3 regions of the Bradyrhizobium sp. CCBAU 25338 genome follow, and region 1 is predicted to be linked to each of the others. Evidence: riboswitches for the same ligand, from Rfam matches in the RefSeq annotation. Region 1 holds a riboswitch; each other region holds the start of a gene.

Region 1 (2,197 bases):
CGACCGGCACGTGAAGCAGCGAGCAGGATGGAGCGAGCTGCACACGGTGCCTGCCGAGCTTCGCAATCGCTGGATCCAGCCGCTGACGGAGCGACGACAAGTTCGAGCGCCATATGTTCCGGCCGTCGATCACACCGAGCGACATGATGAGATCTCTTCGGCCCTCAGCAATGATTTGATCCAATAGCTCTGGCGCTCGAACAAGATCGAGGTGCAGACCGGAAACTCGCAGGTTCAAGGCAGTATTTAGATTGTCGCCTAGCGCGCCGAAATAGCTGGCAACCATGATCTTGATGGCCGGTCCCTCCTTTGCGAACCGGTTATAGGCATGTAGCAAAGATTTTCGCGCCGCCTCATCGAGATCAAGGGCCAGGCAGGGCTCGTCAAGCTGAACCCAACTAGCCCCTCGTTCGGCCAATTCATGCAGAACGTCGATATAGACCGGTATCAGATCATCCAAAAGGGAGAGGGGCTGGAACGCGCTATCGGCACTCTTGCCGAGCTTCAAGAATGTGACCGGCCCGATCAGGACCGGGCGGGTCTGAAAGCCAAGAGCCTTTGCTTCCTCGTACTCTTCAATGGGTTTGCGAGAGCACAGTCTGAACGCTTGTCCCCTGTAGAACTCGGGAGTCATGTAGTGGTAGTTGGTGTCGAACCACTTGGTCATTCCCTGCGCGGGTGCGCCAGATCCCCGTGGGCTCTGACCGCAACTCGCATCCTGGTCGTCGCATTGTGATCCGCGGGCCATGGCGAAGTACGTCTTGAGCGAAACGGATTCTCCTTTCGAGGCGTAGATCTCCGGGATGGCCCCAACCATGACACTTGTATCGAGCACCTGATCATACAGCGAGAAGTCGTTCGACGGAATGATAGTGACGCCGAGAGATTTCTGACGAGCCCAGTTCGCTGCGCGCAGGCCGGATGCGTCCTCGTGCAACTGCTGTTCGCTGATCTTTCCGGCCCAGTAGCTTTCGAGAGCGAGTTTGAGCTCACGCCTTGGACCGATGCGTGGCGTTCCGAGCGTAGCGATTGGAAGAGAGCGAAGAGACATAGCATCAACCCCTGTTGGGGACAGAGGCCATGGCGGACGCAGGCAGGGGAGTCGCGCGTGCGACGGCTGCTTGGCGCACCACCGAGACACCCCGCCCGTGGACCAATATTTTGTCGGGGCAGGTCTCCTGGCTTGCTGGTCATCGCTGCTGTCCGGCCTTCCCGAAGCCTTGGAGGCTTCAGTGACATCGTTGGACAGCGGCTCGCCGCTTACAGTTGCGGGGGCAGCGCCGGCATTCGCACCGGCTTCCCTCTTAGCTCCGGATTAAATGGGCACCGGAGAACCTCGACGGCCGTGGATTATCGGCAGGAGAACTCTTCCGTCAACCTCTCAGATTGTGTGCCAAGCCAATCTGCGACATTTGCTAGGCGAATGAGCGTGCATGTGTATGATTCACCACCATCTAGAGACATTCTCCAATCAGAGATGCAGTAATCAGACATGTCTTTGTCAGATGTCTCAATGAGCATCGGAGGTGCGTCGAGGCGATGCGGCGCGCCAGACCGATGAAAGGGACAGAAGCAGCTTGCCGGCGGGGAGTACCGCTGTTTCGCGCAGAATACTGGCGATGCGGCTTCCGATTTCCAGAGGCTCGCCCAGCACCTCCGTTGGCCAGCTGTTTTCGGACTAAAGGATCTACATCGAATAGGCCAAGGCACAAGGATACAACAGCTGCGGCGGATACACTGAATGAAGACATCGAAACGGGCGCAGGTCGGAAAGTCGACAAGAGGGACACAGAAATCGTGGAAATTTCTGTCTATTGCCTGGCACGAAGAATGCAATCGCTCGGCATGCCCAATCTCCTCCTGCTGGGCATGTCCAGCTCAGCCAATTGACGCTGTCGCTGGCGAGGGAAGTCAGCGGCGCGTGACATAGAGGGGAGCGCCTGCTGGCGCGGGAGAGCGGTGCCCCCTAGCATCTCGGGACATTTCTTGCGCTCGCTCATAGCAGGTTCAAGGTTGCCCGCTTTGAAAGATGTCTGGATGAAACGCGATAGGCTGAGGGTTATGAAGAGAATGTCTGGAAGAGCAGCGCCATGGCTTTGCCTGGGCGGATTTCTAATCTGCCTCGCCTGGCCGGCTGCCATGAGCACCAATATTCGCGCCAGCGACAGCCCCATTGTCGAACGACTCAAGTCAACTT
Region 2 (2,197 bases), on a different contig from region 1:
CGCTGATCAGCCTCGATCTCAGGCTCGGCGAGGGATCGGGCGCGGCCATCGCGCTGCCGCTGGTCCGATTGGCCTGCGCGCTTCACAACAGTATGACGACCTTCGCGCAGGCCAACGTGCCGGATCGCCCGGCCTGATGCGGCTCAAGCCACGCGCTGGTTGACGGAGACGACACGCCAGCCCGCCGCGAGGCGGTCGATCCGGGTCAGCGACAGCGGATCGATCACGAAGCGCAAGGCGGCCTGCGGCGTCAGGTCCAGTGCGATGCAGAGCGCGGCGCGGATGGTGCCGGAATGCACGACGAGCGTTGCCGATCCGGCCCCGATCCGCGACAGACCCAGCCGGACGCGGGCGATCTGATCCGCAAAGCTTTCGCCGTTCGGCGGCCGTCCGTGCGCCGGATCGTGCCAGAACTGCGCGTAAGTCTCGCCACCGGTCGCGGCGAGCTCGTCATGCCGGCAGCCGGTCCAGTCGCCGAAATCCTGCTCGCGGAATTCGCTGACCAATTCCGGTTCGAGCCGCAGTGCGCGCGCGGTCTCGACCGTACGCCGCGACGGACTGGCATAGGTGGTGGCATCCGGCGGCAAATGCTGCCGCAGAGCCACCAGTGCTGCGTGATCGCCGAGATCCGCCCGCGCATCAGCAGCATGGATCGTCCCCGCCACGCCCGCGATGGTCGCATGCCGTATCAGCCAGAGGAAGGTCTCGCCTTCCATGCTCATCTCCAGGGAAGTTGGTCGCTGTGGCCACAACGCCGCAACTGGCGCATTGACTCTGTCACGATGGTAATCCTAGATGATCGCGACGGTTTCCCCGAGAGGGAATGAAAAGGGAATGCGGTGCGGGGAAACTTGTCCCCAATGCCGCGGCTGCCCCCGCAACTGTAAGCGGTGAATCCTTCGTCACAAGCCACTGGGTCCTCGGTCCCGGGAAGGCGACGAAGCGGTCACGACCCGCGAGCCAGGAGACCTGCCGTCAGCCGTGGTCACACGCGAAGATGTCGGTCGGGGAGTACAGACATTCGGCTTCATCGGACGGCCCGAAAGGCCAACAGATGGGACCTCGTTCGCTGTGACGTGCCACTGACGTCATACCGAGGTTTCGTATCGTGTCTTCCACCTGTATCTTACGGCCGAGCCGCTTCCTGCTCGCCTCTGCTGCGTTCACGTCGTTCGTCATCGCCGATATGCCTGCCGCCCTGGCGCAGCAGGTCCGCGAACCCCTGCCGCCGGTCGAGGTCTCGCCTGCTGAAGCCGGCAGGCAGGCCAAGCCGGCCAACCGTGAAGCGCAGCGCGCGCGCCGTGCAGCTGCACGCCGGCCAGCGACCGCATCGGCTCCGCCCAAGCCCAGCGCGCCGGCCGCGCCAGCGCAGACGCCGCTCAACAGCAATGTCGTGGCCGAAAGCGCCTCGCGGCTCGGCCTGACGGTGCGCGAAACGCCCGCGACGGTCGAGGTGATCTCCGCCGAGACCATGCGCGAGCAGGGTTATCGAACGGTCTCAGAGGTGGCGCAGGGTGCCGTCGGCGTCACCTCCGGGGACAATCCGGCCGAGCCCGCGGCGTTTTCCATGCGTGGCTTCACCAACAGCCAGATCAATACGCTCTACAACGGCATCAAGATCGGTCCGCAGAACATGACCTCGCGGATCACCGACACCGCCAATCTGGAGGCCGTGGAGTTCGTCAAAGGCCCGGCCTCGCTGATGTCGGGCGAGGGCGCCGCTGGCGGGGCCATCAACTTCGTCACCAAGCAGCCGCACACCGGACCGATCCGGAACGAAGCCGAGTTTTCCTGGGACTCGCTCAACTCATTCCGCGCGCACTACGGCTCGGGCGGCAGCACCAATGTGCAGGGCCTCGACTATCGCTTTGACATCTTCCGCTCCGCCCTCAACGGTTTTGCCGACGACACCAACGTCAAGACGTTCGGCACGTCCGGCCAGCTCAATTACCGCATCTCCGACAGCCTCAAGATCTGGGGCGCGATCGAGTACCGCGAGGATCGCTCCAAGGCCTATTGGGGCGCGCCGCTGGTGCCGGTCGCTTTCAGCGGCTCGCATGCAACGACGGGGATCGTCTCCGGCAACTACGTGTCGAACTACAACGGGACGAATCTCGGTGCCGTCACCATCGACGACCGCACCTTCAACACCAACTATAACGTCCTCGACAACCGTAACGTCGCGCAGGAAGTGTGG
Region 3 (2,197 bases), on a different contig from region 1:
TTTCGGCCGGCTCGAGGAAGAGCTGGAAACGCTGCGCGAAGCCGGCATCGGCTATGAGATCGTTCCCGGCGTCACATCCGCCTGTGTCGCCGCCGCCCAGGCCGGCATTCCCCTGACCCGTCGGCATACCTCCCGCCGGGTGCAGTTCATTACGGGTGCCGATGTCAGCGGCGAGCTGCCGTCCAACCTGAACTGGGCGGCGCTGGCCGATCCCGAGGCCACGACCGTGGTCTATATGGGCCGGCGTACCTTTCCGGCGCTTGCCGCGAAGTTGATCGCACACGGCCTCGCCGCAAACACGCCCGCGCTGTTTGCCGAATCCCTCGGCCGTCCCGACGAGCGGCTGGTCCGCACCACCATTGCCGAGCTCGCCGAGCAGCTTGCGCGGGGCGGCGCCGCGTCCACGGCGGCCGTGATCCTGTTCGGCGCGCTGGCAGGGGATTATCCGTCATGACGGCGGCGGTCGCCCTTCGCCTCTTGACGCCCGGCTCGCGAAAGGCGCACACAGGAGGGGCATGGTGCTCGACGCGGCGCAAAGCGCCGGAGCATAATCGGGAATGGGGGTGGGCGGACCCAGTTGCGGCGCCCGAAACCCCAGCCGCCCCCGCGACTGTAAGCGGTGAGGGGCTCCGAATCGCCACTGGGCCGCAAGGTCCGGGAAGGCCGGAGAACCCAGTGAACCGCGAGCCAGGAGACCGGCCCTGCACGTTTTGAGACCAAGGCCGTCGGGTGTGACGGCAGGAAGGAATTGAGCCATGCATATCGAACCGGGAATCGTCACGGGCGCCAAGCTCGTATTGAGCTACGCAACCGGCATCGCCGCAGGCGGCGTTGCGCTGAAGCTGGCGGCCGAAACCGTCCGCGCGCAGGGCGTCGGCTCGTTCGCGGCGCGCACGCTCGCCACCACGGGCCTCGTCTTCACCTTCTTCCAGGTCCTGCCGCACTTCCCGGTCGGCGTCTCCGAAGTGCACTTCATCCTCGGCTCGACCTTGTTCCTGCTCTTTGGTGCTGCGCCCGCCGCCTTCGGCCTCGCATTTGGCCTGCTGCTCCAGGGTCTGTTGTTCGAGCCCGCTGACCTGCCGCAATACGGCATGAACGTCACCACGCTGCTGGTGCCGCTGTTCGCGATCCAGGCCATCGCCACGCGCATCATTTCGCGTAACACCGCCTATGTCGATCTGAAGTACGGTCAGGCGCTGGCGCTGTCGACGACTTATCAAGCGGGTGTTGTCGCCTGGGTGGCGTTCTGGGCGCTCTACGGCTCCGGTTTTGCCATGAGCAATCTCGCCAACATCGCGACCTTCGCGGCCTCCTACGCGCTGGTCATCGTGATCGAGCCGCTCGCCGATCTCGCAGTGCTGGCGCTGGCGAAGTCGCTGCGCGGCGTCACCGCGCCCGGCCTCGTCACTCCGCGCCTGCACAACGCGGCCTGAGAGACAAGCGAACGGGCGGCCGTTGCGGCCGCCCGTCGCGCTCGCGATGCTCACGCTCTCCCTGATAGGCATCGGTTGCGGCGATCCCGAGCAGCTCACACGCGCCGCGATCGCTGCCATCAACGCGGCCGATCTCGTCCTGATCCCGCGCAAGGGGGCTGCGAAGTCCGATCTCGCAGATCTCCGGCGAACGATCTGCGCGGACGTGCTCACCAGCGACAAGACAGCCATCGCCGAATTCGACCTTCCCGTGCGCGACGCCGGTGAAGCTGATTACCGCAAGGGTGTAGACGATTGGCACGATGCGGTTGCCGCGACCTGGTCGCAGACGATCGCGAGGCATCTCGAAGGTGACGGCAAGGTTGCGCTGCTGATCTGGGGCGATCCGTCGCTCTACGACTCCTCGCTGCGCATTGCACGGCGATTGAATCCGTTGCCGAAGATCGAAGTCGTGCCCGGCATCACCTCGATCCAGGCGCTGTGTGCGGCGCATGCGCTGCCGCTCAACGACATCGGCGAGCCGTTCCTGGTCACGACAGGCCGCCGTCTGCGCGAAGGTGGCTGGCCGCAAGGTGTCGATACCGTGGTGGTGATGCTCGACGGCGGCACGGCGTTCCAGTCGCTCGATCCAGAGCGTTTGCATATCTGGTGGGGTGCCTATCTCGGCATGCCCGACCAGATCATCATGTCCGGCGCACTCGCCGAGATCGGCCCTCGTATCGTCGCGCTGCGGCAGGAGGCGCGCGAGCGGCACGGCTGGATCA

Evidence for each region. A riboswitch is a leader RNA that binds a small molecule or an ion and turns the genes downstream of it on or off. The one in region 1 is predicted to bind cobalamin.
Region 2: it holds a riboswitch for cobalamin, as region 1 does, so the genes downstream of both, ACM42_RS01015 (TonB-dependent receptor) here and metE (5-methyltetrahydropteroyltriglutamate--homocysteine S-methyltransferase) in region 1, are expected to answer to the same signal.
Region 3: it holds a riboswitch for cobalamin, as region 1 does, so the genes downstream of both, ACM42_RS01035 (energy-coupling factor ABC transporter permease) here and metE (5-methyltetrahydropteroyltriglutamate--homocysteine S-methyltransferase) in region 1, are expected to answer to the same signal.

Annotation. Positions count from the first base shown of each region.
Region 1 covers NZ_LFKY01000002.1:49,427-51,623, forward strand. Annotated here, with positions in the region: gene metE (5-methyltetrahydropteroyltriglutamate--homocysteine S-methyltransferase) at 1-1,051, opposite strand, end outside; cobalamin riboswitch at 1,152-1,354, opposite strand; gene ACM42_RS01870 (nodulate formation efficiency C protein) at 2,140-2,197, shown strand, end outside.
Region 2 covers NZ_LFKY01000001.1:234,641-236,837, reverse strand. Annotated here, with positions in the region: gene cobT (nicotinate-nucleotide--dimethylbenzimidazole phosphoribosyltransferase) at 1-137, shown strand, start outside; gene ACM42_RS01020 (histidine phosphatase family protein) at 144-716, opposite strand; cobalamin riboswitch at 789-991, shown strand; gene ACM42_RS01015 (TonB-dependent receptor) at 1,109-2,197, shown strand, end outside.
Region 3 covers NZ_LFKY01000001.1:237,796-239,992, reverse strand. Annotated here, with positions in the region: gene cobA (uroporphyrinogen-III C-methyltransferase) at 1-454, shown strand, start outside; cobalamin riboswitch at 500-718, shown strand; gene ACM42_RS01035 (energy-coupling factor ABC transporter permease) at 756-1,433, shown strand; gene cobF (precorrin-6A synthase (deacetylating)) at 1,480-2,197, shown strand, end outside.